One region of the Martelella mediterranea DSM 17316 genome, then DNA from elsewhere that is predicted to be linked to it. Evidence: predicted binding sites of a transcription regulator. Region 1 holds the regulator's gene; each other region holds the start of a gene.
What was found. Region 1 encodes PhoB, which activates phosphate uptake and scavenging genes when phosphate is short. Its sites were predicted from a motif close to TGTCATNNANCTGTCAT; they were not measured.
Positions count from the first base shown of each region.

Region 2: a site for PhoB is predicted at 3,234-3,250, ahead of Mame_RS11500 (NAD-glutamate dehydrogenase). Genes of this name have one in related genera too.
Region 3: a site for PhoB is predicted at 5,902-5,918, ahead of Mame_RS12100 (UDP-2,3-diacylglucosamine diphosphatase). Genes of this name have one in related genera too.

Region 1 covers NZ_CP020330.1:866,775-877,033, forward strand. The annotation lists gene pstA (phosphate ABC transporter permease PstA) at 1-729, shown strand, start outside; gene pstB (phosphate ABC transporter ATP-binding protein PstB) at 731-1,534, shown strand; gene phoU (phosphate signaling complex protein PhoU) at 1,547-2,266, shown strand; gene phoB (phosphate regulon transcriptional regulator PhoB) at 2,289-2,972, shown strand; gene Mame_RS03960 (flavin-containing monooxygenase) at 3,078-4,682, opposite strand; gene Mame_RS03965 (NAD-dependent succinate-semialdehyde dehydrogenase) at 4,958-6,436, shown strand; gene Mame_RS03970 (iron-containing alcohol dehydrogenase) at 6,436-7,668, shown strand; gene Mame_RS03975 (hypothetical protein) at 7,870-8,400, shown strand; gene Mame_RS03980 (sulfate transporter family protein) at 8,497-9,216, shown strand; gene Mame_RS03985 (D-amino-acid transaminase) at 9,312-10,169, shown strand.
Region 2 covers NZ_CP020330.1:2,444,267-2,454,525, reverse strand. The annotation lists gene Mame_RS11500 (NAD-glutamate dehydrogenase) at 1-3,144, opposite strand, end outside; gene pdxY (pyridoxal kinase) at 3,369-4,238, shown strand; gene Mame_RS11490 (carbonic anhydrase) at 4,379-5,017, shown strand; gene Mame_RS11485 (metallopeptidase family protein) at 5,037-5,483, opposite strand; tRNA gene Mame_RS11480 (tRNA-Met) at 5,715-5,791, shown strand; gene Mame_RS11475 (AraC family transcriptional regulator) at 6,149-7,045, opposite strand; gene Mame_RS11470 (SDR family NAD(P)-dependent oxidoreductase) at 7,215-7,973, shown strand; gene Mame_RS11465 (glutathione S-transferase family protein) at 8,002-8,676, shown strand; gene Mame_RS11460 (cysteine hydrolase family protein) at 8,788-9,384, shown strand; gene Mame_RS11455 (putative quinol monooxygenase) at 9,455-9,754, shown strand; gene Mame_RS11450 (SDR family NAD(P)-dependent oxidoreductase) at 10,158-10,259, opposite strand, start outside.
Region 3 covers NZ_CP020330.1:2,588,299-2,598,557, reverse strand. The annotation lists gene Mame_RS12125 (HAD family hydrolase) at 1-392, shown strand, start outside; gene Mame_RS12120 (ABC-type transport auxiliary lipoprotein family protein) at 702-1,286, opposite strand; gene Mame_RS12115 (MlaD family protein) at 1,466-2,836, opposite strand; gene Mame_RS12110 (ABC transporter ATP-binding protein) at 2,852-3,655, opposite strand; gene Mame_RS12105 (ABC transporter permease) at 3,665-4,822, opposite strand; gene Mame_RS12100 (UDP-2,3-diacylglucosamine diphosphatase) at 5,018-5,848, opposite strand; gene Mame_RS12095 (TolB family protein) at 5,949-6,776, opposite strand; gene Mame_RS12090 (NAD+ synthase) at 6,857-8,515, opposite strand; gene Mame_RS12085 (class II 3-deoxy-7-phosphoheptulonate synthase) at 8,855-10,234, opposite strand.

The sequences.
Region 1 (10,259 bases):
AGCTTCAACGCCGGCTTCTTCACCCATGGCGCATCCTCGCGGCCGGAATCGGCGGGCATCGGCGTCGCCTTCGTCGGCACGCTCTACATGATGGGCATCGTGCTGGTATTGTCCCTGCCGCTCGGCGTGGCGTCCGCGATCTATCTCGAGGAATTCGCGCCGAAGAACCGGTTCACCGATGTCATCGAGGTCAATATCAACAACCTCGCCGCCGTGCCGTCGATCGTCTTCGGCCTGCTCGGCGTGGCGCTGTTCATCGGCTTTCTCGGCCTGCCGCGCTCGGCCGCACTCGTTGGCGGGCTGGTGCTGACGTTGATGACGCTGCCGACGATCATCATCGCCACCCGCTCGGCGCTGAAGGCGGTGCCGCCCTCGATCCGCTCGGCGGCGCTCGGCGTCGGCGCGTCGAAGATGCAGGCGGTGTTCCACCACGTGTTGCCGCTCGCCATGCCCGGCATTCTCACCGGCACGATCATCGGCCTGGCCCGCGCGCTCGGCGAAACCGCGCCGCTGCTGCTGATCGGCATGGTCGCCTTCGTGGCGGATTATCCGGCAAGCCCGCTCGATCCCTCGACCGCGCTGCCGGTGCAGATCTACATGTGGGCGGGCGAAGCCGAGCGCGCCTTTGTCGAGCGCACCTCGGCGGCGATCATCGTGCTGTTGGTATTCCTGATCCTGATGAACCTGACCGCAGTCATTCTCCGCCGCCGCTTCGAGCGGCGCTGGTAGAATGACCCTTGATGCGAAAAGAACAATGAGCGGAAACATGAACGAACAAACCTACAAGATGGTCGGCAAGGATGTTTCCGTCTATTACGGGCAGAAGCGGGCGCTGTTCGACGTCAACCTGAACATCCGCCAGAATGCCGTCACCGCGCTGATCGGCCCGTCGGGCTGCGGCAAGTCGACCTTCCTGCGCACGCTCAACCGCATGAATGACACGATCGACAATTGCCGGGTGACCGGCACGATCACGCTCGACGGCGAGGATATCTATACCTCCGGCATTGATGTGGTGGAACTGCGCGCCCGCGTCGGCATGGTGTTCCAGAACCCGAACCCGTTTCCGAAATCGATCTACGAGAACGTCGCCTACGGCCCGCGCATCCACGGCCTTGCCCGTCATCGTTCGGATTTCGACCGGATCGTGGAGACCAGCCTGCAGAAGGCGGGCCTCTTCAACGAGGTCAAGGACCGCCTGCAGGAACCCGGCACCAGCCTTTCCGGCGGCCAGCAGCAGCGGCTTTGCATCGCGCGCGCCATCGCCGTCAGCCCGGAAGTGATCCTGATGGACGAGCCGTGCTCGGCGCTCGACCCGATCGCGACCGCCCGCGTGGAAGAGCTGATCAGCGAATTAAAGCAGAACTACACCATCGTGATGGTGACCCATTCGATGCAGCAGGCCGCGCGCGTGTCAGAGCGCACGGCGATGTTCCATCTCGGCTACATGGTCGAGGAGGACGACACCGACACGATTTTCACCAATCCCGCGGACCAGCGCACCCAGGACTACATTATGGGCAGGTTCGGTTAAGGAGACGCACAGATGGCACACTCGCATATCATATCGGCCTTCGACGAGGAGCTGAAATATCTCCAGCGCCGGATTTCCGAAATGGGCGGCATGGCGGAAGAGATGGTCTCGCAATCCGTCGTGGCGCTGGTCAACACCGATACCGAACTCGCCGAGAAGGTGATCGCCGAGGATCTGGCGCTGGACGAGGCCGAGCGCGAGGTCGGCGAAAAGGCGATCGTCACCATCGCGCGGCGCCAGCCGGTGGCGGCGGACCTGCGTGAAATCATGGGTGCGATCCGCATCGCCGCCGACCTCGAGCGCGTTGGCGACATGGCCAAGAACACCGCCAAGCGGGTGATCTCGGTGCAGGGCACCGGGGTTCCGCGCAAGCTCGCCCACGGCATCGAGCACCTGTCGGAACTGGCGCTGCTGCAGCTCAAGGAAGTGCTCGACGCCTACACCTCGCGCCAGGCCGACAAGGCCAATTCGATCCGCGAGCGCGACGAGGAGATCGACGCGATCTACACCTCGCTGTTCCGCGAGCTTTTGACCTACATGATGGAGGATCCGCGCAATATCACCACCTGCACGCATCTTCTGTTCTGCGCCAAGAACATCGAGCGCATCGGCGACCACGCCACCAATATTGCTGAAATGATCTACTACATCGCCACCGGCTCGCAGCCACAGGGAGAACGCCCGAAGGACGACATGTCGCCCTCGGTCGGCTCCGGCGAGAGCAAGTCCTGAAACCATTTGACAGAGGCACGAGATGGTTCCGAAGATTGCAGTTGTCGAAGATGAAGAAGCGCTGAGCGTCCTGCTGCGCTACAACCTTGAATCGGAAGGCTATGAAGTCGAGACGATCGCGCGCGGCGACGAGGCCGAACTCAGGCTGCAGGAGCGGGTGCCGGACCTCCTGCTGCTCGACTGGATGTTGCCGGGCGTTTCCGGCATCGAGCTTTGCCGCAGGCTCCGGATGCGGCCCGAGACCGAGCGTCTGCCGATCATCATGCTGACGGCGCGCGGCGAGGAAAGCGAGCGGGTGCGCGGTCTTGCGATCGGCGCCGACGATTATGTCGTCAAGCCGTTCTCGACCCCGGAACTGATGGCCCGCGTCAGGGCGATCCTGCGGCGCGCCCGGCCGGAAGTGCTTTCCAGCGTGCTCAAATGCGGCGATATCGAGCTTGACCGCGAGACCCACCGCGTTCACCGCAAGGCCAAGGAAGTCCGCCTCGGGCCGACCGAGTTCCGGCTGCTCGAATTCCTGATGACCTCGCCCGGCCGGGTGTTCTCCCGCTCCCAGCTTCTCGACGGTGTGTGGGGCCACGACATCTATGTCGACGAACGCACCGTCGACGTCCATGTCGGGCGTCTCAGAAAGGCCCTCAACTTCTCGCAAATGCCCGACGTGATCCGCACCGTGCGCGGCGCCGGCTATTCGATGGAGGTGTGAGGGGCCGCATGGCCCCGCCAATCTCCGCCCTTGAGGGCGGAGATTGCGCGCCGGAGCGTCCATTGTACCGAAGTCCGGGCGATCCCGTGTTTTCGGCGACCGGGATCAGCGGACTTCGAAACCGCGGTAATTGTCGTCGCGGATGGCGTTCATTTCGGTCATGTAATTGCCCATGCCGCCCATGTACCACATCGAGGTTCTGGGCTTGCCGGGAATGTTGGCGCCGTTGATCCAGCTGTCCGTCACTTCGAACAGCGTGCCGGCCATGCCTTCTTGGCACACCCGCACCCAGTCGTCCTGGGCCTCTCTCGTGGTCTCGATGATGCTGTTGCCTTGTTCGGCCTTCTCGATCAGGTCGCACAGGAAGTCGACCTGCCATTCATGCACCAGCGGCTGGCTGGTGAACGGGCTGAAGGGTCCGAATACCATCAGAAGGTTCGGGAAATCGGCGATGGACATGCCGGCATAGGCGCGCGGACCGTTCTTCCAGGCATCCTTCAGCCGTACGCCGTTGCGCCCGATCGTGTCGATCTTCAGATAGTTGCCGGTCATCGCGTCGAAGCCGGTCGCCATGATCACCACGTCGAGTTCCAGCTCCTTGCCGCCGACGATCAGCCCGTTTTCGGTGTATCGCTCGATCGGCTCCGCCTTGACGTCGTGGAGGGTGACATTGTCGCGATTATAGGTCTCGTAGTAATTGTCGGCGGCCAGCGGACGCTTGGCGTAATAGTCGCGTGGGGTCAGTTTGCGGGCGACTTCGGGGTCGGTGACGATGGCGTCGATCTTCGACTTGATGAAGTCGGTCGCCGTCTTGTTGGCCTCTGCGGTCACCGGAATATCGGAGAAGGTTTCGAGCAGGAAGCTGAAGCCATTGCCTTTTTTCCAGGCCTTTTCGTAAACGCGTTTGCGCTCTTCATTGTCGACCTCAAGCGCGGAAACGGTGCTTTCGTCAAAGCCGAAAACCGCCGCCGTGCTCAGCGCCCAGTCGCGGAAGCCGTGCGGATCGGCCTTGATCTTCTCGCGCGTTTCGGCCGGGAAGGGGCCGATGCCGAGCGGCACCACCCATTGCGCGGTGCGCTGTAACACATGCAGATGGCCGACCTTGTCGGCGAGCGCGGTGATGATCTGGATGCCGGTCGAGCCGGTTCCGACCACGCCGACGCGCTTGCCCTGAAGGTCGGGCGCGTTGTCCGGCCATTTCGAGGCGAGTAGCACCTCGCCCTTGAACTTGTCCTGATCCGGGAATTGCGGGGCATAGGAGGAGGAGAGAAGCCCCACGGCCTCGATCACATATTTTGCCTTCACCGTATCGCCGGCCGTGGTGGTCAGGAGCCAGCGGCCCTCGTCCTCTTTCCATTCGGCGCTGGCGATGCGGGTGTTGAAATGGATCGAGCGCTTCAGGTCGTGCTTGTCGGCGACCGCGTTCAGATAGTTCAGCACTTCAGGCTGCTTGGCATAGCGCTCCGACCATTCCCAGTTCTGGAACATGTCGAGGTCGAAGGAATAGGTGTAGACGGTCGATTCGGTGTCGACCCGGCAGCCCGGATAGCGGTTCCAGTACCATGTGCCGCCAACGCCGCCGGCGTCATCGAAGGCTTCGGCCTTCATGCCGAGCACGTTGCGCGTCTTGTGCAGCGCGTAGAGCCCGCCGACGCCCGCGCCGATGATGGCGACATCGAGCTCAAGCTGTTTGTGCGATACCGCGTTCATTGTGAAACCTCCCATTCTCGTCAAATCTTGCGGCGGCAAGGCGCACGCCGGTCTTTATCCTTAAGCGGGTCGCGGAGCCGGCGCTTGGTTTTGAGCCTGACGCTTCCGGCGGCAAAAAATGCGCCGCAGACCTCGCTTTCACACACTCATATGGTATTACGGTATTATCGTCAATGACGCAAAATGCCCTTGTCATGATCATATTCCTATAATACCGTAATACGAACATATTAAAAAGGCAGCGACCAGCGCCGCTTCACCAAGGATGGTATGACATGAACACGCAAAGTCCGCTCTCCACGGATCACGAGGCTCTGATGCCCGATCGCAGGCTCTATATCGGTGGCCAATGGGTGGAAGGGCCGTCAGAGTTTCAGGTGATGAACCCGGCAAACGGACGGCCGGTCGCGTCGGTGTCGCATGCGACCTCGGCCGAGGCGCTTGCCGCCCTTGATGCCGCGGCCGCGGCCCAGCCCGGCTGGGCAAAGCTTGCGCCGCGCGCCCGCGCCAACCTCATGCACAAGGCCTACCGTCTGATGATGGAGCGCGAGGAAGCGTTCACGAAGGTCATGACGCTCGAAAGCGGCAAGCCGCTGACGGAATCGCGGGCGGAATTTCTGCTGTCCGCCGATTTCCTGTTGTGGTTCGCGGAGCAGAGCGCCCATATCCACGGTTCCTATTCCGACAGTTCCAGCGGTGATTTCCGGGTCGTGGTCAAGCATCAGCCGATCGGGCCCTGCCTGTTGATCACCCCCTGGAACTTCCCACTGCTGATGATCGTGCGCAAGGCGGGCGCGGCCCTTGCCGCCGGCTGCACCACGATCACCAAGACTGCCCAGGAGACGCCGCTCACGGGCGCGCTGTTTGTGGAAGTGCTGCATGATGCGGGCTTTCCGGCAGGCGTCGTCAACCTGCTGCACACCACCAAGTCCTCCGGCGTCTCCGAGCCGCTTTTGAAGGATAAGCGCCTGCGCAAGGTCTCGTTCACGGGCTCCACCGGAGTTGGCGGCCTGCTGATGGAGCAGGGCGCGCGCAACATTCTCAACGCATCGATGGAGCTTGGCGGCGACGGGCCGTTCATCGTGCTCGATGATGCCGATATCGATCTCGCGGCCGAGCAGGCGATCATCTGCAAGTTCCGCAATGCCGGCCAGGCCTGCGTTGCCGCCAACCGGATCATCGTCGACCGGAGGGTGGAGGCCGCGTTCACGGAAAAGTTCGTGGCCAAGGTCAAGGCGCTGAAAGTCGGCGACGGCATGGGCGCGGTCGATGTCGGGCCGATGATTTCGGCCAGGCAGCGCGACCGGCTGGGCGAGACCCTGAAGCAGCTCACCGATGCCGGCGGCCAGCTGCTTGCCGGCGGCAAGCCGGTGGCGGGCGAGGGCTATTTCTTCGAGCCGACGGTGGTGCGGTTCGAGGGCCGCAACGAAGTGATGTGCTCGAACGAGCTGTTCGCGCCGATTGCGGCCATCTTTTCGGTCGATGGTCCGGAGGCGGCGCTCGCCTTTGCCAATGAAAGCGATTTCGGCCTGGCCTCCTATGTGTTTACAAGGGACCTGTCGCGCGCGCTGACCTTTGGCGAGCGGCTGGAGTTCGGCATGGTCGGCATCAATCGCGGCATCATGGCCGATCCCAAGGCCCCGTTCGGCGGCACCAAGGCCTCGGGCATCGGGCGCGAGGCCGGGCAGGAGGGGATCTATGAATTCATGGAGCAGAAATACATGGCGGTCACGGTCAACGAGGCGCTGAGCTGATGACGATGGAGAATACACTGGGGCTTGGCCTCGTGCGCCAGCCGAAAACGGTGCTGTTCGGCCCCGGCCAGCGCCGCCAGCTTGGCCGCTATGCACGCGGCTTCGGGACCCGCGCGCTGGTGGTCACCGACGCCCGCATGGCGACGACTTCGGAATTTGCGGTGCTTGCCGAGGACCTGCGCGAATGTGGTCTTGCGGTTTCGGTCTATGACCAGGCCGAGCCGGACCTGCCGCGCCGCAACGTCATGGAGGTCGCGGAGACGGCGGGCGCTGTCGATGTCATCATCGGCGTCGGCGGCGGGTCCTGCATGGATCTCGCCAAGGCGGCCTCGGCCGTACTCGCCCATGGCGGCGATGTCCGCGATTATTTCGGCGAGTTCGCGGTGCCGGGCCCCTGCATTCCGGTGATCACCATCCCGACCACCGGCGGAACCGGGGCGGAGGTCACCAGCCTCGCGATCGTCTTCGATGAGGACACCGGCATGAAGATGGCGGTCGCCGATGCCCATATCGAGCCGGCGATTGCGATCATCGATCCCGAACTGACGCTCACCTGCCCGCCCGGCCTGACGGCGGCGACCGCCGCCGACGCGCTGTCGCATCTGGTCGAGGCCTATACCGCGAAACCGAAGAACCCGAGCCCTGAGCAGATCGAAACCCAGATCTATGTCGGCAAGAACCGCATCACCGACATGTTCTGCGAGAAGGGGCTCAGGCTGATGAACCGCTCGCTTGCGCGCGTGGTCGAAAACCCCGACGATCTCGCCGCGCGGTCGGATGTGATGTTCGCCGCCTATTGCGCCGGCATGGCGATCAATACGACGGGCACGGCGGCGGCCCATGCGATCCAGAGTCCGATGGCGGCGATCGGCCACACCTCGCACGGTTTCGGCGTCGGCGCGCTGCTGCCCTATGTCATGCGGCTGAACCTGCCTTATGCAACGGCGGAATTCGCGGAGATGGCGCATTGCCTCGATGTCGCCGACGCTGCGGCCGCGCCGGAGGAAAACGGCCGGGCTGCGATCGAACGAATCGAGGCGCTGCTGGAACAGGCCGGCACGCCGCTGGAGCTCAAATCGCTCGGGATCGAGGAACGCCATCTCGACCAGATCGCCCGCTCGGCGGTCAAGGCGACCCGGCTGGTGCTCAACAATCCGGCGCCGCTGACCGAGGATGCGGTCCGCAAGGTGCTGGCCCGCGGCCTTGCCGGCGACCGGAGCTGGTGGGCGTAGGCCGGTTCCGCCAATATGCGGATTGGACGGATGACGCCTTGGCGGGGCGGCCCCGCCGCTTTCGGCCGAGCCCGCAGCAATCTCTTGTTTTCCATCAGCAATCGCTCAAAAAATGCCTTTCGCACACGTCACAATTTGGGCGTGAAGGGCGAGCCATTGTCGCCGCGCTGTCAATGTACAGAAAGGAAAACGTTCATGAAAATGCGTTCACTTGTATATGCGGGGCTGGCGGCCTCGGTGGTTGGCGTGCTTTCGCTTCAGACCACGGCTTCGGCGGCGGAAGTGCTCGATACCGGCGCCACCTGGAACGCGGCCTGCAACGCGGCCATGACCTGCCGGCTGACCACCAGCGACCTGCCGGCCAATGATGGCGGCCTGGCGATCCCCTCCTTCGTGCGGACCAGCGGCGCGAACTCGCCGGTCATGATGGTGCTGCCGACGATCGACGGCTGGGACACGCTCCCGAGCGACGGCAAGTTCACCATCTCGGTGGACGGCGAGGAGGTCGCCGCGATCAAGGTCAACCAGCTCAGGCAGGATGACGCCGAGGGCGGTTATGTGACCACCGACCCGAAGATCGTCCAGCCGGTGCTGGCGGCGGCAAGGGTCGGCGAGGACGCGATCATGGTGAGCTATGACGGCCCGGAAAGCCAGGAAGTGGCGACCGCCGACCTCACCGGCTTCCGCGAAAGCCTCGACTGGCTGGCCCAGCAGCAGCATCACCCGGCCTGAAGCCGCTTGTTTCACGTGAAAAACCACCCTACATCGCGCAGGAAGCCTTGCGCGGTGTAGCCAAGGCCGGTCCTTGCCTGCATGCTGGAGCCGACCATGCTGATAGATGCCGCCCGCCGGGCGCTTTACGATCTGATCGACCCGAAGATGCGCGCCATCCTGTGGAAGGTGCTCGGCCTTTCGCTGCTCTGCCTGATCGGATTATGGGTTGCGATCCGCAGCCTGTTCATGTGGCTTGCCGTTCCCTGGCTTCAGAACCTGTTTCCGACCATGCCGGAATGGACCGGCTGGATCACCTTCGTGCTGCTGATGTTCGCCGCGGTCGGGTTGGCGCTCGGCCTCGCGCTGCTGATGGCGCCGGTCTCCGCGCTGGTCGCCGGCATTTTTCTGGACGAGGCGGCCGAGCATATCGAGCGCAATCATTATCCCGACGATCCGCCGGGCGAGGCGCTACCGGTCTTTGCCGCCATGAAGGAGGCGCTGGCCTTTCTCGGCGTCGTCATCCTCGGCAATATCTTCGCGCTGCTGCTGCTGGTGGTGCCGGGCGTCAACCTGATCGCGTTTTTCGTCGTCAACGGCTATCTGCTCGGCCGCGAGTTCTTCGAATTCGCGGCGATGCGGTTCATGAGCCCGCCCGAGGCGCGGGCGTTCCGGCGCAAGCGCGGATTGACGGTGTTCCTCGCGGGCCTCGTCGTCGCCGGCTTCGTGGCGATCCCGATCGTCAATCTCGCGACCCCGCTGTTCGCCACCGCCTTCATGATGCATCTGTTCAAGCGCATGGATCCGGTAAAAGCCGTGGTTCGTGCGGAAAATTGATTTCTATTCGCAACAAACAACGAAGATTTCGCGCTTGAATCGAAGCCTGCGAGCCGCTATGACATTTTCATACCACGAAAACGCAGGAGCGCGCGATGAGCCGTATCGTCTATCTCAACGGAGAATGGCTGGCCGAGGAAGAGGCCAAGGTCTCGATTTTCGATCGCGGCTATGTCTTTGCCGACGCGATTTACGAAGTCACCTGCGTGCTGGACGGCAAGCTGCTCGATTATGACGGCCATGCCGCGCGCCTGAAGCGCTCGACCAAGGCCATCGGCATCGCCATGCCGACCGATGATGATACCCTGCTTGCGCTCCATCGCGAGATCGCGGCGCGCAACGACATGACCGAAGGTCTGATCTACCTGCAGGTCTCGCGCGGCAATCCGGGCGACCGCGACTTCATGTTCGAAAACAACATGACCCCGACCTTCTCGATGTTCACCCAGAAGAAGAATGTGCTGGGCGCGGCAACGGGCAAGAACGGCATCACCGTGGTGACGGTCGAGGATCTGCGCTGGGGCCGTTGCGACATCAAGACCGTGCAGCTTCTCTATCCGAGCCTTGCCAAGATGGAGGCCCATGAAAAGGGCGCGGACGATGCCTGGATGGTCAAGGACGGCTTCATCACCGAGCAGACATCGGCAACCGCCTATATCGTGACGCAGGAGAGCGTGGTCGTGACCCGTCCGCTGTCGCGCGAGATCCTGCCCGGCATCACCCGCGCCACCGCGCTCGAGATCGCCGCCCGCAACGGCTTCAAGGTCGAGGAACGCGCCTTCACGGTGGAAGAGGCGAAGACCGCCAAGGAAGCCTTCTTTACCTCCGCCAGCAATTTCGTGACGCCGGTCACTGCCATCGACGGCCACAAGATCGGCGACGGCAAGCCGGGCGAGATCAGCCTGAAGCTGCGCAACCTCTATATCGCCGATCGGCGGGCGAACGCGATTTAAAGTTCTCTAACTTATTGAATCTGCGCATCGTGCGCTAAAGCGTATGATTGTCGCAGCAGCATCGCGATCAGGCTCAAGCCTCCCCGGTCT
Region 2 (10,259 bases), 1.6 Mb from region 1:
CCGCACCGATTTCTCGTTGCGGGAGATGATCATCCCGCCTGCCGACATCTTCTCCCGGTCATAATCCTGCCAGCTCGAGCGCGGCAGGTCGTAGAGCCGCTTGCGCTCGGCAAAGCCCGTTGCCGGATCGGGATCGGGGTCGATGAAGATATCGCGGTGGTCGAAGGCGGCGACCAGCCGGATCTGTTCAGACAGCAGCATGCCATTGCCGAAGACATCGCCCGACATGTCGCCGACGCCGGCCACGGTAAACGGCGTGGTCTGGATATCGATGTTCATCTCGCGGAAATGCCGCTTCACCGCCTCCCAGGCGCCGCGCGCGGTAATGCCCATCTTCTTATGGTCATAGCCCGCCGAACCACCGGAGGCGAAGGCGTCGTCGAGCCAGAAACCCGCCTCCTGCGCCAACGCATTGGCGGTGTCGGAGAAGGTTGCCGTGCCCTTGTCGGCGGCGACGACGAAATAGGGATCGTCCTCATCGGCACGCACCGTATCCTTCGGCGGCACCACCTCGCCGTCGATGATGTTGTCGGTGATCGACAGCAGGGTGCGGATATAGCTCTTGTAGGCCTCGCGTCCGGCGTTGAACACCTCCTCGCGGCTGCCGCCGAGGGGCAGGTTTTTCGGGTAGAAGCCGCCCTTGGCGCCGACCGGCACGATCACAGCGTTTTTCACCTGCTGGGCCTTGACCAGACCCAGCACCTCGGTGCGGTAATCCTGCCCGCGATCCGACCACCTGAGCCCGCCGCGCGCGACCTTGCCGAAGCGCAGATGCACGCCTTCCACCTGCGGGCCGTAGAGATAGACCTCGCGGAACGGCCTTGGCTGCGGCAGGATAGCAAGCGACTGCGATGCGAATTTGAAGGCGAGGTTGGGGCGCGGCGCGCCATTCTCGTCGGTCTGGAAATAATTGGTCCTGAGCGTTGCGTCGATCAGCTTGACGAACAGCCGCAGGATGCGGTCGTCATCGATATTGGGCACGCCCTCCAGCCCTTCCATGATCGTGCCGCGGGCGCTTTTCATGCCCTGACTGCGGGCATCCTCGGTGAGCGCCGGATTGAAGGCGGTCTCGAACAGGGAAAACAAGGCCCGGGCGATCACCGGATACTGGCAGAGCGAATTGGCGATATAGTCGCCGGTATAGTTGACGCCGGCCTGGCGCAGATATTGCGCATAGGCGCGCAGCACGTTGGCCTGGCGTCCGCTCAGTCTCGCCAGCAGAACCAGCCGGTTGAAGCTGTCATTGCTGATCGCGCCGCGGAAGGCATCGATGAAGGCCTCTTCCAGACGGTCGCCATCGCCCTCCAGATCGAGATCGACATCCCCCGCAACCAGCAATTCCATGTCGTGAAGGACAACCTCCCTGCCGGCCACGCCGCTTTCGGCATATTCCAGTTCGAAGGTCCGCTCCGAGACGACGGAGAAGCCGAGATTTTCCAGAAGCGGCACGCGCCGGGACAGCGGCACATGGGAACCGCCATGGAATATCTTCAGACGAAGCACCTCCGCTTCGTCCTCATGCCGGTCGCGGTAGAAATCGATGCGCATGCCCTCTTTCGCCGCGGAGCCGATCAGCCCGAGATCGGCATAGGCGTCATCCGGGGAGAAGGCCTCGTGGTAGGCGTCATTGGCCTCGATCTCCGGCGCGCCGGGGCCGGTCAGCTCCTTGAACCGTTCCGTCCAGTCGGCGGCAAGACGCGTCACCTCGGCTTCGAGTTCGGACTGCGGCACATCCGGCGTCTTGTCCAGGCTGCGCCGGCCGATGATGAAATGCACCCGCGCCGAACGCCCTTCGGGAAACGACGGATAATAGGCGGACACCCTGCCCTTGTAGACGCTGGCCAGGTAGTCGCCGATCTTCTCGCGCAGGCGCGAATCGTAAAGGTTGCGCGGCACATAGACGAGCGCCGAGACGAAGCGATCGAAATTGTCGATCCGGCTCAGCACCCGGATGCGCGGCCGATCGGCAATCGCCATGATCTGCTCGCAGAAATCGGCAAGCAGCGGCACCGGGGCCTGGAACAGTTCATCGCGCGGATAGGATTCCAGAATGTTCTGCAGCATCCGCCCCGCATGGCTCTTCGGTTCGTAACCGAAGCGGCGCGTGACATCGGCGATCTTGGCGCGCAAGAGCGGAATGCGCACCGCCGACTGGGTGTAGGCGGTGAAGGTGAACAGGCCGACGATCCTGAGCTCGCCAACCACCTCGCCGTTTTCGCCGAAACGCTTGACGCCGATATAATCCATATAGGCGCGGCGATGGACCGTGGAGGTGGTGTTGGCCTTGGTCACCAGAAGCAGTTTCGGGCTTTCGAGAAAGCCGATGATTTCCGGCGTGGAGACCACGGGATTGGGGCCGCGCCGCAGCACCCGCATTTCCGGATCGGAGAGGATGCCGGTCGCCGCGTCCGGCACATGCTCGACCCGCGCGCCGTCCGCATCCTTGAGATAGACAAGCTCGCGCATGCCGAGAAAGGTGAAGTTGCCATCACGCAGCCAGGCGAGAAAGGCAAGCGCCTCCTCCCGCGCATCCGCGAGTGCGGCCGGCGCGCGGGTTTTCATCTCCTGCATCGCGGTTTCGAGCTTGGCGAGCATTTCCGGCCAGCCGGCGACCGCGAGACGAACATGGTTCAGGATATATTCGAGCTGCGCCTTCAGCCGCGCGCGTGTTTCCGGCGCCAGTTGTCGGACATGGACCTGGACATGGCTGACGCGGTCGTCTTCTGCATGCTCGATATCCGATGAAAACGCCACCGGCGCCTGCCCCGGCGTCACGACCAGGATCGGATGCACGGCCAGCATGAAGTCATTGGTGAATTCCGCGATCTCCGCCATCACCGAATCATAGATGAACGGCATGTTGCGGTCGGTGACCGTGATCACGTCGGTTGCGATGCCCTCCGGCGCGATGCCTTCGACCGCGCCGATCGTGACCCGCGCGTCGCCGCCGTCATAGGCCGCGATCTCATCGGCCGCATGGTATGCCGCGGCCGCGATCGCTTCGGGTGTGTAACGCTCCAGATCCTCGGGACTTGCATGGTCGAACATGAAAGCCGGATTGATGTAAGCCTTGTTGCTTTCCCTGGCGAGGCGCTCGGCCTGCTGCATCAGGGACTTGCGCTTCTGGTCGGCTTTGGTGTCCATGTTTCCTCCAGCTTATTTTATGTCAGCGGATCGAGCCGCTATTTTGGGCGATTTTTCGCGCCATTCGGATATCGTTAAACGCTGTGGCCATGACAGGCGCTTGACAGCTTGCTCCAATAGGCGATTTAGAGCGTAATTGAGGCGAATGGCAAAACAATTTCGCCGTTTTATCGTTGGGGTTGCATTCACCCCAGGCACCAACAGGGCCCAATATGACATTCGAAATGCCTGATGGCGCCGTTATCGCGATTTCAAGCTACGTCATGCGCGGCAAGATTGGCAACCGCGCCATCGTCTTTGCACTGGAAACGCTTGGTCACAACACATGGTCCGTGCCCACCGTCGTGCTGCCCTGGCACCCCGGCCACGGGCGCGCGACGCGGCTGCAATTTGAAGGCGAGGCTTTCGCGACGGCGCTGCGCGAACTCGGAGAAAGCCGCTGGCGCGGCGAGGTTCGCGCCGTCATCAGCGGCTATCTCGCGAATGCCGGCCAGGCCGAAGGGATCGCAAAACTGGTCCAAGGCCTGCGCGCCGAAAATCCCGATCTCCTCTATCTCTGCGATCCCGTGATCGGCGATGAGGGCGGGCTCTATGTCGGGGACGAGACCGCGATCGCGATCCGCGACCGGCTTCTGCCGCTCGCCGATATCGCGACCCCCAACCGATTCGAACTTTCATGGCTTGCGGGACGCGCGCTTGAGGACAATACGGCGACGATCGACGCCGCGCTTGCGCTCGGTCCTGCGGAAGTCGTGGTCACCTCGGCCCATTCGATGCTGAAGCAGGGCGTGGCGGCGCTGTTCGTCGATCGCAGACAGGCCCTGCTTGCCGAGCATGCGCGCGTCGAAAATCCGCCGAACGGGCTCGGCGACCTGTTTTCCGCGCTGTTTCTGGCCGCAAGGCTCGCCGGCAAGCCGCCGGCCGAGGCGCTTGAAAAATCGACCGCTTCCGTATTCGAAACCCTGACGCGCGCGGTGCGCGAAGGCGCTGACGAGTTGATGCCGGAAAAGGATGCGCAAAGTCTGCGGGCGCCATTCGCAAAAGTTGGCCTTCGTCAATTGATGCATCCGTCCCGGCGACGTAAAAGAAGCTGAAGAACCAACACGGCACTGAGAGCGCGTTCAGGAAAAGTGGATACCGGTTTTCCGTCCGGACGCGCTTAAAAACAATAGATAGAGCATTTCCGGTGATCCGGTTTCCTCCGGAAATGCTTTGGAAGAAGGACGGCAGACTGATGGACTCTTTCCCCAAATACCTTCTCGATGGCTACAAGAACTTCATGTCCGGACGCTATGTCGAAGAAAGCGCCCGCTATCGCCAACTCGCCGAGGAAGGGCAGAAACCACAGACATTGTTCATTGCCTGCTGTGATTCCAGGGCCGCGCCCGAAACGATTTTCGATGCCAGCCCGGGCGAGCTTTTCGTGGTGCGCAATGTCGCCAACATGGTGCCGCCCTATGAGCCGGACGGCCAGTATCACGGCACCTCCGCCGCCCTCGAATTCGCGGTCGAGGGGCTGAAGGTCAAGAATATCGTGGTGCTCGGCCATGGTCGCTGCGGCGGCATCCACGCAGCGCTTTCGCCCAATGCCGATCCGCTGTCGCCGGGGGATTTCATCGGCAAGTGGATCAACCTGCTGAAGCCCGCCGCCGCCCAGATCAACTCCAATTCGATCATGACGGAAGGCGAGCGCCAGACCGCGCTGGAGCGGATTTCAATCCGCAACTCGCTCGCCAATCTGCGCTCCTTCCCGAATGTGAAGGAGGCCGAGAAACAGGGCAAGCTGAAGCTCTACGGCGCCTGGTTCGACATTTCATCGGGCGAATTGTGGGTGATGGACAACAAGACCGGCGATTTCATCCGTCCGGATTGATGAGACAGCGTCCGGCGCGTCAGCGCCGGGCGTCGTCCGCGTCGTCGTCGACGCTTTCCTCGATCCGCTCCATGTCGTCATCCGACAGGCCGAAATGGTGGCCGATCTCGTGGATCAGCACGTGGCTGACGATATCGCCCAGCGTTTCCTCGTTTTCGGCCCAGTAATCGAGGATCGGTCGGCGATAGAGGGTGATCCGGTTGACCATCTCGCCGGTTTCCATGGTGAAGCGCTCCGAAACGCCGCGGCCCTCGAACAGGCCGAGCAGATCGAAGGGCGTTTCCAGCGCCATGTCCTCGAATACCTCGTCGCTCGGAAAATCGGCGATCTCGATCACGAGGTCGCCGGTCAGCGCCCGAAACGCCTCGGGCAATTTGGCATAGGCCTCGATCGCCAGCGATTCCACGCTCTCGAGACTGGGCGAATAGCGCCCCTGCCAGTCCTCGCTTTTGTTTTCAATCGCCATATAAGCTCCTTCGTCCGGCCCATATAGGCCTTTTCGCCGGAGATTTCGAGCAAAGATTGCGCCGGCATCGCCGCCCCGGATCAAGCTGCCGCGCCGGGCGCGAAAACCTCTCCCGCAAACCGATCGGAAAACCCGCCCTTGACGCTTGACACCCCCTGCCGCAGGCCCTAATAACGCCCCGTCCCGCGCAAAGCGCCGGATCCCTTGTCACCGCCCGACGGTGCGCAGGTTGGCGGAGTAGCTCAGTAGGTTAGAGCAGAGGAATCATAATCCTTGTGTCGGGGGTTCAAATCCCTCCTCCGCTACCAAAAATATCTTTATATTTAAGATACTTAAGCTTTGTCAGCGACGGAAACTCCGTACGCGAATGGGCCGGGGTGCTAGGTGGGATTTTCGACTCCTCTTGTCTGAAACCTAACGCAGCAGCCAACTCGACTCTAGTCCCTGCTCGGGCCCCAAGCGCTTCACAGCGATCTCAAAGGGCATCGCCGCGATTTCTCCTCGTTCGCGCACGAGAGAGGTGGCGCTCTCTTCAACTGCGCGATTCTTTAAGCAGAGCTCTAGGACGGCTCGACATTCAGGATTCCCAAGACGGTTTTGCTGTGATTCATAAGTTTCCGCATTTTGTCAGCGAAGCGAGCACCCGGGTCGCGGACGGCGCCCGGTCAGCCCATGGCGCCACCGATCGCCTGCCTGACCTGGCGAACGTGGCGTGCCGGCGGGGCTCCGAATTGCCGGAGATATTCGCGGCTGAATTGCGAAGCGCTCTCATAACCGACCGCGAAGGCGACCTCGGATGCATTATGGTCCCCGGCCAGCAACAGTTGGCGCGCTTCCTGAAGCCGAAGCTGTTTCTGATACTGAAGCGGGCTCAGGCCGGTCATCGCCAGAAAGTGGCGATGCAGGCTGGCGCGGCTCATGCCGCTTGCATCGCACAGCGCCTCGATGCTCAGGCGGGCGTTCTGGTTGTCCCGGATCCACCCCACAGCGCGCCGGATACGGCCTAGCGCGCCCTCGGGCTGGGCGATCTGGCGCAACAGGCGCCCCTGCGGCCCCTGAAGGAGACGATAAAGCAATTCCCGTTCCGCCATGGGGGCAAGCACGGGAATGTCGTCCGGGGTATCGAGCAGGGACAAAAGCCGCAGCAGCGTGTCGCGCAGCGGCGCCGTCATCGGGTTGATCGCAATGCCGATGCCACGGGGATCGCCGTCGCGAACCTGCGGCATGGTCGAGGCAATATCGGCCAGCAGAGCGGGGTCCAGAACCAGCGACACCGCAACATAGGGCTGGCCGTCATCGGCATCCAGTATCTGGCCGATGAGCGGCAGATCGAGTGCGCTGATGAGGTAATGCGCGGGATCGTAACTTAAAAGATCCTCGTTGATCGCAACTTGCTTCGACCCCTGCAGAATGAAGCAGATCATCGAGCGATACAGGCACGGGGCCTTGTCCGTGGTCGCCTCGCCCACGCTGATTTCCAGCCGCGGGATCGCCGAGACGGTCAATCCGGGTCGCGCGTGGCGCAGCGCGATGTCGATATGCGGTCTGAGATCGTCTGTCATGGTCAGATCATAGCACGCCCGATCCACGCCGCAAGGCGATTGAGACAATCAGGCAAAAACTTGAGCGGATCGGAGGGGCATTGCGGACAGGCATCACCTATCTTCGGGATAATGGAAGGGTGCCGCGATGGTGCCGCTTCATACAACAACCATCCAATGAGGATACACCATGACCACGAAAACAGCCCTTATCACCGGTGCCAGCCGCGGCCTCGGCCGCAATATGGCGCTGCATCTCGCCCGGCGCGGCGTCAACATTATCGGCACCTACCGAAGCAGCGCCGCAGAAGCCCAGACGCTGGTTGACGAAATCGAGGCCCTGGGCGGAAAGGCGGCGATGATGGCGCTCGACGTCACCGACACGGCAAGCTTTCCCGACTTCACCCGCGCCGTCGCCGACACGCTGGAAAAGACCTTCGGCGTCGAACGGTTCGACTATCTGGTGAACAATGGCGGCGAAGGCGTCTATGCGATGGTGGCCGACGCGAGCGAGGATCAGTTCGACCGGATGGTCGACATGCACCTGCGCGGACCGCTGTTCCTGACCCAGAAACTGCTGCCGCTGATCGCCGATGGCGGGCGCATCCTGAACGTTTCCACCGCCTTTGTTCGCACGACGATGGCGGGCTATGGCCTCTATGCCGCGGCCAAGGCGGCGATGCAGACGCTGACGAAGTTCATGGCCGTCGAGCTCGGCCCACGCCAGATCCGCGTCAACGCGATCGCGCCGGGTGCCATTGCGACCGATTTCGGCGGTGGCGGTGTGCGCGACGATAAGAACATCAACGATTTTGTCGCCGCAACGATCGCGCTCGGCCGCGTCGGCGAGCCCGACGATATCGGTGGCGCAGTCGCCGCCATCCTGTCCGACGATCTCGGTTGGGCCAATGGCACGACGTTCGACATATCGGGCGGCCAGTCGCTCTGATCCGTTCTCCGCACAGAGAGGCACTATCATGACTGCGCAAAACCTGACTCTCGTCAGCCACCCGCTGTGCCCGTTCGTGCAGCGCGCCGCGATCGTCCTGCTCGAGAAGGGTGTGGCGTTCGACCGGGTCAATATCGATCTGTCGGCCAAGCCCGACTGGTTTCTGGCGCTGTCGCCGACCGGCAAGGTGCCGGTACTGAAGGTGCGCCAGCCCGACGGCGGGGATGCGATCCTCTTCGAAAGCGTGGTGATCTGCGAATATCTGAACGAAACGCAGGGTGGCGCGGCAATGTATCCCGACGATGCATTGCTGCGTGCCCGCCACCGCGCCTGGATCGAATTCGCCACCCAGACCTTTGCCGAAGGGTGGCAGTTCCTCCACGCCAAGGACACGGAGACCGCCGACACCAAACGAGCCGCCTTCCGCGATCGGCTGAGCAAGCTCGAGGCGGAACTGGGTGACGGGCCCTATTTCGCAGGGGCCGCGTTTGGTCTGGTCGATGCGGTCTACGCACCGCTGTTCCGCTATTTCGGGATCATCGACCCGGAAGTGGCGGCCCCGATCTTCGCCGGCCTGCCCCGCGTGGCGCCGTGGCGCGCGGCACTTGCCGGGCGCCCCAGCGTCCGGAACGCCGTGACCGACGCCTATCCCGAGCTGTTCCGCGATCACCTGCGCCAGCACGGCGCGATGATCGCCGCTTAGCGCATCGGCTCGAAAAAAACGATGCGCAAATTCAATAAGTTAGAGCGTCCTTGTGCGTCCAGAAGGACGCACGGCGTTCTAGCACCACAAAAAATCTGAAGGAGTTACACTATGACCGATGCATCCAAGAGCGCCTTGATCCTGATCGAATATGTCAACGACTGGCTTTCGCCGACCGGTGGCATCTATCCGTCGTTTCAGGACCTCGAGCAGGTCGACACCGCCATCGCCAATTCGAAGCTCATCCTCGCAGAGGCCCGGAGTCGCGGCATGCACGTGATCCACGCCTCTCTGAAGTTCGAGCCCACTTTCAAGGTCCTGGGCGAGGCAAAATACGGCCTGCGCAAGATGATGCGCGACTATGGCTCGTTCCTGGGCGAGCAAGCCGATTTCTTCCCCGGCTTCGAGCCTGCGGAGGGCGAGCATGTCGTCCGCGAGCGCGCCGGCGGCAGCAGCGTCTTCGTCGGAACCACGCTCGATGGCTATCTGCGCAACAACCGCATTTTCGACATCTATCTCGCCGGCTTCTCGCTACGCCAGTGCGTCGAATCCTCGATGCGCAACGCGCACGACCTCGGCTACAACACCAACGTCATCTACGACGCGTCATCCGGCTATACCCGCAAGCAGCAGGACGATTTCGTGGCCGAGATCGCACCTTTCTATGCCAACGCCTTCACCACGCAGACGTTTCTGTCGCAGGCATGATGATTGAAAACTGGATCCGGCCCCGCGGCGGGGCCGGGCTTCCGTCCAGCTACAGATGCGAGGCGATACAATGATCGGGATGATGGTCGAACTCACGGTGACGCCGGGCAACGCGGCGACATTCGAGCGCCTCTTTGCCGCTCAGGCCGCCGCGGTGCGTGCCAGCGAACCGGGTAATCGCCTGTACGAACTGTTCAGGTCGCGCACCCTTGCCGACAGCTACACGCTGATCGAAATCTACGAGGACGAGGCCGCGCTCGCCGCGCACCGGGCATCGTCGCATATGGCGGCCAACCGGCCGCTGACCGCGCCGTTGCTCGCCGCACCGCCCGTCATGCACATGTTCGACGTCCTGCCGCACGCCCTTTGACCGAGCGCCGGGCGGCGCGCTGCCTGATACCAAGGACCGATGATTAGGATCCATATGATGCGCGCTGGAATGGCCATCCGAGTAGGAAAACACCGCAGAGCGATGCTGGAGCATCGCGCGAGGATTTTGACGCCCTCGGGGGCCATTCCAGCCGCACCCTTTCAGGGCCGGGCGCTTTTGAAAGCCCGCGTCGTTGAAAATCCTCGCCGTAGCTATGCTACGACTGCGGTTTTCGCCTAGCCGGCTTTCAAAATCGCTCCGGTCATATGGGTTCTAATCATCGGTCCTTGGTATGACCGGCTCCATCAGCCGATTTCCGGCCGCAGCGCGACGGCGGCAGCCGGTTCGCCCTTGCCTGCACGAGGCCGGCGCGGCAATGCTCCGGCCTCGTTTTACATCCCGGTCAAAGGTCGATGACTTTCTTCCTGGGCGCGCCCTGGGCCGCATTCGAAACCTCCTCCCAGGCTTCCCACAAGGCAAGACGCTCGGCATAGGCCGCGCGCGC
Region 3 (10,259 bases), 1.7 Mb from region 1:
CCGAGCCGCGCTGCATCTGCTCCAACTCGACGCCGGAACGCGTCCGCATGATGCTGAAGAAGACCGGACAGCTCGATATCTTCGAGCCCAATATCTTTTCCGCCGAAACCCTCGGCCCCGACCGGGTGAAACCCAAGCCGGACATCTTCCTCCATGGCGCGGAGACAATGGGCGCGAACCCGAAGAACACGCTGGTGATCGAGGATTCGGTCCACGGCGTCACCGCCGCCAAGGCCGCCGGCATGCGCGTCGTCGGTTTCACCGGCGCCTCGCACACCACGCCCACCCACGCCGACAAGCTGACGGAAGCCGGCGCCGAAACGGTGATCCACCGCATGGAAGACCTCCCCGCCGTCGCCACCGCGCTGCTGGAATGGACCGACGCGATCTGAACGCGCTCTGGGCGAACGCGGCGCTGTGCGGTTCTGAAGAAGTCCAGCCATCCTAAGACCGTCGGCAATCCGCCGGAGTTCCCAGCCCACCATCTCCCCCCTTGAGGGGGAGATGTCGCGAAAGCGACAGAGAGGGGTAAAGGGCGTAAGCCCTAAAAACCGCGGGCTCCGTGCTCTCGGAAAGGGTTCACCCCTCTCTGCCCCTGTCGGGGCATCTCTCCCTCAAGGGGAGAGATTGATGGCTGCCAACACGTCACACAAAACCTAACGGCAGTGAGTTTAGCGAAAACAGACTTGCGCATCAGCCGCTCAGAGCGTGGCGGCAATCCAGCTCACGATTTCAGATTGTACCTTGGAAAAGGCGTCGTCGAGGGCGCCGACGAGGACGTTGCTTGAGGCGGCGGCGCTGACCGGAACGCTTGCCTTGAACAACCTCTGCGCCCGCACCACGCCGGTCCTGTCGTCCAGCAGCTTGACCGAGAGCTCGACATTGGCGGAGCCCGGTCCCGCGGCATCGATCGCGAATTCGCGCACCTCGACGACGACCTGATAATCAATGGCCAGCCCCTGCCCCGGCATGCCGACGCCGGAAAACAGGCCGGTGTTCTCAAGGCCCGCCACAAGCTGTGCCTGGATCACCACAGGAAGCTGGTCGCTCCACTGGGCTCCGGCGAGGTAGCGCAGTTCCGCACCGCCGAGACGCACCACGATGCCGCGATTGTTGAGCACCTGGATCGCCGACGGCGTCGGCACCAGAAGCTGGGAGCGCAGCGCCTTCTGGCTATCGAAGGTCACGACCGGCTGTGCGGACAGATCGAAGGTGTCGGGCGCCGGGCGCAGCGCGCAGCCGCTCAGCCCAGCCGCCAGCAGACCGAGCGCGAGAAGCGGTCTCACTCCGGTTTTATCGATCGCGGCAAAAAGCATCTATCCAAACTTCCCCGGACTGGCCGAATTGTTATCTGTCAGAATTAAGGCATACGCCAGCGATTGCAAAGACCTGACATGCTTGTTTTTTCAGTGGCTTGCCGCATTGCAACCATAGCCCGCATCCGCCGGCACTGCTCGCCAATGGCTCAATAACGGTTGCGCCCGTCATAGGTTTTCATGCTGTCGGACCCGAAAATGAACTGCTGCGGGTCGTTGCTGATCGATTCGATGGTGCGATTGAGGCTTTCGACCGTGCGGCGGGTATCGCTGACGAGACCGCGCACATCCCTGAGGCCGGATCCCGAGAAGCTCTCGATATTCGCCGCGATCGGCCCGATCCGGGCATTCAGCGTCTCGGCCGCCTGCTTCACCGCGACAAGCGTATCGCGCGCCTGGTCGGACAGCGATTCGACATTGTCGGAGCCGAGCAGCTCGTCAACCTTCACCAGAATTTCGTTCACCCGCGTGGACGCCTGATTGAGCTTGATCGACATGTTGGAGACGTTCTCGATCGCGGTGTCGATGCTCTGGGTCTTGGCACTGATCGAATCGGCGACATTCTTGACGGACGCAACGGCAACCTTCGCGTCCGACATGACAACCGAGAAATCATCGATCGAACTGCCGACCTTTTCAGGATCTATCGTTGTGACGATCGCATCGACCTGCTTGAACACATCCTGCGCCGTTTTTCCGAACGTAGCATAGCTTTCGATTGCATCGCCGAACTGCGTAATGACCTCTTCCAGGTTCTTCGAGGCGACGGCAACGTTGGTCGTAATCGTCTCTGCATTGGTGACGATCTTGCCGACCTCTTCCGGGTTGACCGCCTTGATCAGAACGTCAAGCGAGGCCACCGTCTTGTCGAGGCGTCCGGCGAGCCCGTCGACGGTATCGGACATTCTGCCGATGGATTCGAGGAACTCCCCGATCTGATCGGAATTGTCGGCAAGCGCGCCGGTGAAGGTGTCGACGTTCTTGACCGTCTGGGTCAGCGGCGTGCTGACGTCATCCACCAGCTTCTGCACCTGGCCGACGGTGTCATCGAGACGCTTCATGATCCGGTCTGCGGTGGTCAGAAGGTTGGAAAGGCCCGATTTGTCGGCCGTCAGTTCCGCCGGCTCGTCCGTGCGCAGCGATTCCTGCAGGATATTGTCGCCTTGCTCGCCATTGGCCGACAGTTCGATATAGCCGGTACCGGTCAGTCCCTGAAGCTCCAGCTTCGCATTGGTGCTCTTGTAGACCGGCGTGGTGGCCTTCACCTGGGTCCGGGCCATGGTGTAGCGGGAGTCGCTGGGATCGATTTCCAGAGACTTGATCGAGCCTACCTGGATGCCGTTGAAGCGTACCGCGGAACCGACGCTGAGGCCATTCGCGGAACCTGGAATGCGCACGATAAGGTCGGCGACGGGGCCCTGTCGGCCATATTCCTGCATCCAGAAAATGAACCCGGCCCCGGCGGCCAGCACCAGCAGGACGAAGAAGCCGACAACGGTATAATTTGCTTTGGTTTCCATAACTGTCCGTCCGCGCTATTGGCTATTCTGGCCGGCGCCGAAAATGGCGCGGGATCGTTTGCCCCTGAAATAGCTCTGAACCCAGGGGTCGTCAAAGGCGAGGAGCTTGTCCAGCGTTCCCTCGACAAGAACTCTCTTCTTGCCCAGTACCGCGATTCTGTCGCAAACGGCGTGCAGGCTGTCGAGGTCATGGGTCACCATATAGACCGTCAGGCCCAAAGTGTCACGCAACCGGGCGATCAGTTCGTCGAACTCCGCCGCGCCGATCGGATCGAGGCCCGATGTCGGCTCGTCGAGAAAGACGAGGTCCGGATCGAGGGACAGCGCGCGGGCAAGGGCGGCCCGCTTGATCATCCCGCCCGAAAGTTCCGACGGATAGCGCTCGGCCGCCTCCGGCCTCAGACCCACCATCTCGATCTTCAGCCGCGCCAGGTCGTCCATGAGCTTTTTCGGCAGGTCGAGATATTCGCGCATCGGCACCTGCACGTTCTCAAGCACGGTCAGGCCCGAAAACAGCGCGCCATGCTGGAACAGCACGCCGATACGCATATCAATCGCCAGCCGCTCCTCGTAACTCAGATGGTCGAAATCCTTGCCGAAAATATTGATCGTTCCCGCCTGCCGCTGGTTCAGCCGCAAGACTGTGCGCATCAGCACGGATTTGCCCGTGCCCGATCCGCCGACGAAACCGAGGATTTCGCCACGATAGACATCGAGGTCGAGGTTTTCGAGCACCGTCGGCCCGCCGAACCCCACCGTGAGGTCGCGCACACTGAGCACCGTGTCCCTGTCGCCCTGCGATTGCTGTTCGATATCCACCTCGGCTCCTCAGTAATCGATCGCGGCGTAGAAGATCGCGAAGATGCCGTCGGCCAGAATGACGACGAAGATCGACTTCACCACCGAGGCCGTGACCTTCTGACCAAGCGATTCGGCGCTGCCGCCGACCTTCATGCCTTCAAGCGCGGCGACGATCGAAATGATCACGGCCATCACCGGGGCCTTGGCCAGACCGGAAATCAGGTCGGCAAGATCGATCGCCTCCTGCAGCCGCTGCAAGAAGGTCTCATAGGTGATGCCGGCATAGAGATCAACCACGACCGCAGCGCCCAGGAGTGCTGCGAAATTGGCCAGGATCGTCAGCAGCGGCAAGGCGATGAGCAGCGCCAGCATGCGGGGAAAAACCAGCACCGCGACCGGATCGAACCCCATGACCCGCAATGCGTCGATTTCCTCGCGCATGCGCATCGCGCCGATTTCGGCGGTGATCGCGCTTCCCGAGCGGCCGGCGATCATGATGGCGGTCAAAAGCACGCCGATCTCGCGAAGCTGCAGGATCCCGACCAGATCGACCACGAACAGCTCGGCGCCGAAATAGCTGAGCTGGAATGCCCCCTGCTGGGCGATGATCGCGCCGACCAGAAACGACATCAGCGCAATGATCGGCACAGCGCGTACGCCCATATTGTCGATCTGAGCCGTGATCGCGGCCATGTTGACGCCGCCGCGTTTCGAAAACAGCTCGCCGAGCCCGACAAAAAGCGCGCCGAAGAAGCCGACGCCGGTATAGATATCGCGCCCGGCCGCCACCGCGGAAATGCCGACCGGCTCCAGCACATGCTGGACGATCGACCGCTGTCTGGCCGGAATCTTTTCCGGCTCCGGCAGCTCCTCGGGGATGGCCTCGAGCAGTTCGCCGAGACGGTCCGTCATGCCGCTCATCTCGACTTTAAGACCGGCATCGCCGCATTTGGCCTCGGCTTCGCGAATCAGCCAGGCGCCCGCGGTGTCGATCACCGCGATGGCTGAGAGATCAAATACCACAGAGCCGCCGCCGGCGCCTTTCAGCTTGCCGCCGAGACCGTCGAGTTCGCCGTAGAGCGCTGCGGCGTTGTGAACGGTCCAATCACCTTCAAATGACAGCGCAGCCGGCTGCTCGCCGGCGTTGAAGGTGAGAGAGGCTGTGGAATTATCCGCTTTCTGCAAAAGCCAGTATCCAGTTTCGTGCGCTCTTGGAACGGGTGGACGCCGCGATCCGGCCGACCGGACAGCGCACCGCGCGACCTTCGAAGCCGGCGCGCAGGCCAGGGCGCAACCCTGCAAATAACATTTGCTAGGCTTTTCACGGGCTGTCGGAGATTGCAAGTCTTTTCAATGGCGGGGAAGAGCGTTCGCCCGCGCTTATGCAGCGCGGTTCCCGTCGCGGGCGGCCAGAAGCAGCGGCAGCGGATCGGCCTCGACCGGCTCGGCCGCGGCAGGCGCCTCCGCCGATTCGATTTTCTGCCAGGAGATCAGTTCGAACGTGCCGTCGAAATGCTCGGCCACCGCCGTGCAGCTTTCCACCCAGTCGCCGGTATTGATGTAGCGAATCCCGTCCATATCCTCGATCACGGCATGATGGATATGGCCGCAGATCACGCCATCGACCTCGTTGCGGCGGGCCTCCTCAACGACCACGCGCTGGAACTCGCCGATGAAGTTCACCGCATGCTTGACCTGCAGCTTGGCCCAGGCCGAAAAAGACCAGTAGGGCAGCCCAAGTTTGCGGCGGAAGAAGGCGAGGACCTGATTGATGGCGATCGCGGCATCATAGGCCCAGTCGCCGAGATAGGCGACGACGCGGGCGTGACGCACGACCACATCGAATTCATCGCCATGGATGACCAGATATTTCTTACCGTCGCCGGCCTCGAAGATCATCCGCTCCGCGACCTCGACCCCGCCGAAATGGGTGCCGGGGAAGTTGCGCAGGAACTCGTCGTGATTGCCGGGAATATAGATGATGCGCGTGCCCTTGCGCGCCTTGCGCAGCATCTTCTGGATGACATCGTTGAAGACCTGCGGCCAGTACCAGTTCCGCTTCAGCCGCCAGCCGTCGATGATATCGCCGACGAGCACGATGGTGTCGGCTTCGTGATGACGCATGAAATCAAGCAGGAAATCCGCCTTGGCGGCCTTGGAGCCGAGATGAACATCAGAAATGAACAGTGTTCTGAATTGCCTGGGTTCCATGCCTTCGACCCGCCCCGCCTTGTTGTCGTCACAAGAGTTAAAAGCAGAGTCGTATTTCAACTTGATGACATGCGGTTCTTGGGCGGGGGTTGAGAGGACTTCAGACAGGCTGATAACGCACATAGGCGAAGGCATCGCCCTTTGGCGACCAATTCGGCGAATTCATCGTGCCCTGCCCGCCGAAAAGCTCGAACAGGGTTTCAAGATTGCCGCCATCCATGTCCATCATCCGCACCCGCACATACTTGTCGCGGGGGTGATCGAACACGTCCGGATCGTAGGAGATCAGGATGACGCGGTCATTGGTCGGGCATGGATGAGGGAACCAGTTTCCGTAATTATCGCCGGTGATCTGCTCAAGGCCCGTGCCGTCCGGATGCATGCGCCAGATCTGCATCAGCCCGGTGCGCGAGGAATTGAAATAGATCCATTCGCCATCGAAGGAATAGTCCGGCCCGTCATTGCGGCCCTCGCCATGGGTGAGCCGCAGCTCCTCCCCGCCCGTTGCCGCGATCGTGTAGATATCGAAGACATCCTCGCGGATGCCGCAATAGGCAAAGCGCGCGCCATCCGGCGACCAGCCATGCCAGTAGGAGGGCAGATTTTCCGTCACCAGTTTGGGCGTGCCGCCCGCGGCCGCCACCGTATAGATCGCCGATTTGCCGAATTCGCACTTGTCGGAAATCGCGATGGTCGCGCCGTCGGGCGAGATGCCGTGATCATTGTTGCACTGGACGGCAAAGCCGGTGTCGATGCGCTCAAGCGCGGGCGCGCCATCAAGCGGCAGCCGGTACATGATGCCGTCGCTGTTGACCATCAGGTGGCCGCCGTCCGGCGACCAGTTCGGCGCCTCGATCAGCGCATCGGACTGGAACACGACGCGCGCCTGCCGGCTTGCGATATCATAGATTTCGACTGAACTGCGCACCGGACATCTCCTCAAAACACCGCCCGGAGCATAGCATTGTGAGCGCCCATGTCACTGCATGGCAGTTCCTGCCAGGCGCGTCAGCGGTCACGGAAGCGGTTGGTGATCGGATAGCGCCGGTCGCGGCCGAAATTCTTCTTGGTGATCTTCACGCCCGGCGCGGACTGGCGACGCTTGTATTCCGCGATATAGAGCAGGTGCTCGATGCGGTGCACGGTCTCGACATCGTGGCCGCGCGCGACGATCGCCTCGACCGACATTTCCTTCTCCACCAGGCATTCCAGAATATCGTCCAGCGCCGGATAGGGCGGCAGCGAATCCTGGTCGGTCTGGTTGGGACGCAGCTCCGCGGAGGGCTTCTTGTCAATGATGTTCTGCGGGATCACGTCGCGTTCCGGCCCCAGCATGCCGTCCGGCCGCGCGCCGTTGCGCCAGGCAGAGACGCCATAGACCTGCATCTTGTAGAGGTCCTTGATCGGGTTGAAGCCGCCATTCATGTCGCCGTAGAGCGTCGCATAGCCGACCGACATTTCCGACTTGTTGCCGGTGGTCACCACCATCGCGCCGAACTTGTTGGAGATCGCCATCAAAATGGTGCCGCGAGTGCGGCTTTGCAGGTTCTCCTCGGTGATCCCCTCTTCGGTGCCCTCGAACATATCGGCAAGCGCGGACATGAAGCCGGTCACCGGCTCCTCGATCGGGACGATATCATAGCGGCAGCCGAGCGCTTTGGCGCAATCGGCGGCGTCCTTCAGCGAATCCTCGGAGGTGTAGCGGTAGGGCAGCATCACGCAATGCACCCGCTCCGCGCCCAGCGCATCGACGGCGATCGCCGCGCACAGCGCCGAATCGATGCCGCCGGACAGGCCGAGCACCACGCTCTTGAAGCCGTTCTTGTTGACGTAATCGGCAAAGCCCAGCACGCAGGCGTGGTAGTCCGAGGCCTCGCCTATGGGCAACGCCGCCATCTCGCCGGTTTCGATGATCCAGCCATCCGCGCCGCGCCGCCACTTGGAAAGCATGATCTCTTCGGCAAATTGCGGCATCTGAAATGCGAGCGAGCGGTCGGCGTTGAAGCCGAAACTGCCGCCGTCATAGACCAGCTCATCCTGACCGCCGAGCGTGTTGAGATAGACCAGCGGCAGGCCGGTCTCGATCACCTGGCGCAGCGCCACCTGATGGCGGACATCGACCTTGCCGCGATAATAGGGCGAGCCGTTGGGCGACAACAGCAGTTCCGCGCCCGATTCGGCCAGCGTCTCGCAGACGCCGAGCTCGCCCCAGATATCCTCGCAGATCGGAATGCCGATCCTGACGCCGCGAAAGTTCACCGGTCCCGGCATCTCGCCCGGCACGAACACGCGCTTCTCGTCGAATTCGCCGTAATTCGGCAGGTCGACCTTGTCGCGGATCGCGATGATCTCACCGCCGTCGAGCACCGCGACCGAATTATGCCGCCCGGCCTCGCCCTGACGCGGAAAGCCGACGATCACGCCGGGACCGCCATCGGTGGTGTCCTTCGCGAGCGCCTCCACCACCTTCTCACAGGCGGCGAGGAAGGCCGGCTTCATCACGAGGTCTTCGGGCTGGTAGCCGGAGATGAACAGCTCGGTCGACATGATGAGGTCCGCGCCCTTGTCGGCCGCCGTCTGCCGCGCCGCGCGCAACTTCTCCAGATTGCCGGCGATATCGCCGACCGTCGGGTTGAGCTGGGCGAGGGCTATTGTGATGCTGTCCATGGCAATTCCACCTTTCAGGTCCGACGAGGGATGGACACCATGTTTTCAGGGAAAAATCAAACCGGAAAAGGCTCGGAGGCTCAAAACAGAAAGCTAAAGTGTTACTCTCCTTCAATCTCCCCCCTTGAGGGGGAGATGCCCCGACAGGGGCAGAGAGGGGTGAACCCTCTCCGAGAGCACAGTGTTTGCGGCTTTAGGGCTTGCGCCCTTTACCCCTCTCTGTCGCTTTCGCGACATCTCCCCCTCAAGGGGGGAGATTATCGGGGGCTGTGCGGCGAGAGGCGATTAACAATCGGCGCGCCGTAAATCATGTGAAAATCCGGTGCCTGCCGGGCGTCCTCACTCGTTGATCGCGAGCTTCTTTTCCTCATACGCCGTCTTCATTCGCTCGGCGAGCAGGAAGGCGAGTTCCAGCGCCTGGTCGGCGTTGAGGCGCGGGTCGCAATGGGTGTGGTAACGGTCGTGCAGGTCGTCGCCGGTCAGCGCCCAGGCGCCACCGGTGCATTCCGTCACGTCCTTGCCGGTCATCTCGATATGGATGCCGCCCGGATAGCTGCCCTCGGCGCGGTGGATCTGGAAGAAGCTCTCGACCTCCGACAGGATCCGCTCGAACGGCCGCGTCTTGTAGGAGTTGAGCGTGATCGTGTTGCCGTGCATCGGGTCGCAGGACCAGACCACCTTCCTGCCCTCGCGCTCGACCGCGCGGATCAGGCGCGGCAGATGGTCGGCGACCTTGTCGTGGCCGAAGCGGCAGATCAGCGTCAGCCGGCCGGCCTCGTTTTCAGGGTTCACCGTATCGATCAGCCGCAGCAGGTCGTCCTCGGCGAGCGAGGGGCCGCATTTGAGGCCGAGCGGGTTCTTGATGCCGCGGGCATATTCGATATGGGCGTGATCGGCCTGGCGGGTGCGGTCGCCGATCCAGATCATGTGGCCGGAGGTCGCGTACCAGTCGCCGGAGGTCGAATCGACGCGGGTCAGCGCCTCTTCATAGCCGAGCAGCAGCGCCTCGTGGCTAGTGAAGAAATCGGTCTCCGACAGCGCGTGGTTGTTTTCCGCGCGGATGCCGATCGCGCGCATGAACGACATGGTTTCCGAAAGCCGGTCGGCGAGCTTCTGGTAGCGTTCGCCCTGCGGTGAGTCCTTAACGAAGCCGAGCATCCACTGGTGGACATTTTCCAGATTGGCGTAGCCGCCCATGGAAAAGGCGCGCAGCAGGTTCAGCGTCGCGGCCGACTGGCGGTAGGCCATCAACTGGCGCTGCGGGTCAGGAATGCGGGCTTCCTCGGTGAAATCGATGCCGTTGATGATGTCGCCGCGATAGCTCGGCAGCGTCACGCCGTTGATCGTCTCGTTCGAGCTGGAGCGCGGCTTGGCGAACTGGCCGGCGATGCGGCCGACCTTGACCACCGGCTGCTGGGCGCCGAAGGTCAGCACCACGGCCATCTGCAGGAAGGCGCGGAAGAAGTCGCGGATCGTGTCGGCGCCGTGTTCGGCGAAGCTTTCGGCGCAATCGCCGCCCTGGAGCAGGAAACCGCGGCCCTCGGCCACCTCGCCCAGCGCCTTCTTCAGACGGCGCGCCTCGCCGGCGAAGACCAGCGGCGGATAGGTCGCAAGCGCGGCCTCGGCCTCCGCAAGCTTTGCCTCATCAGGATATTCCGGCACCTGAAGGATCGGCTTGTGTCGCCAGCTTCCGGGTGTCCAGTTTTTCGCGCTGCTCATTTCAATCACCTGTCCTTGCCCGCCC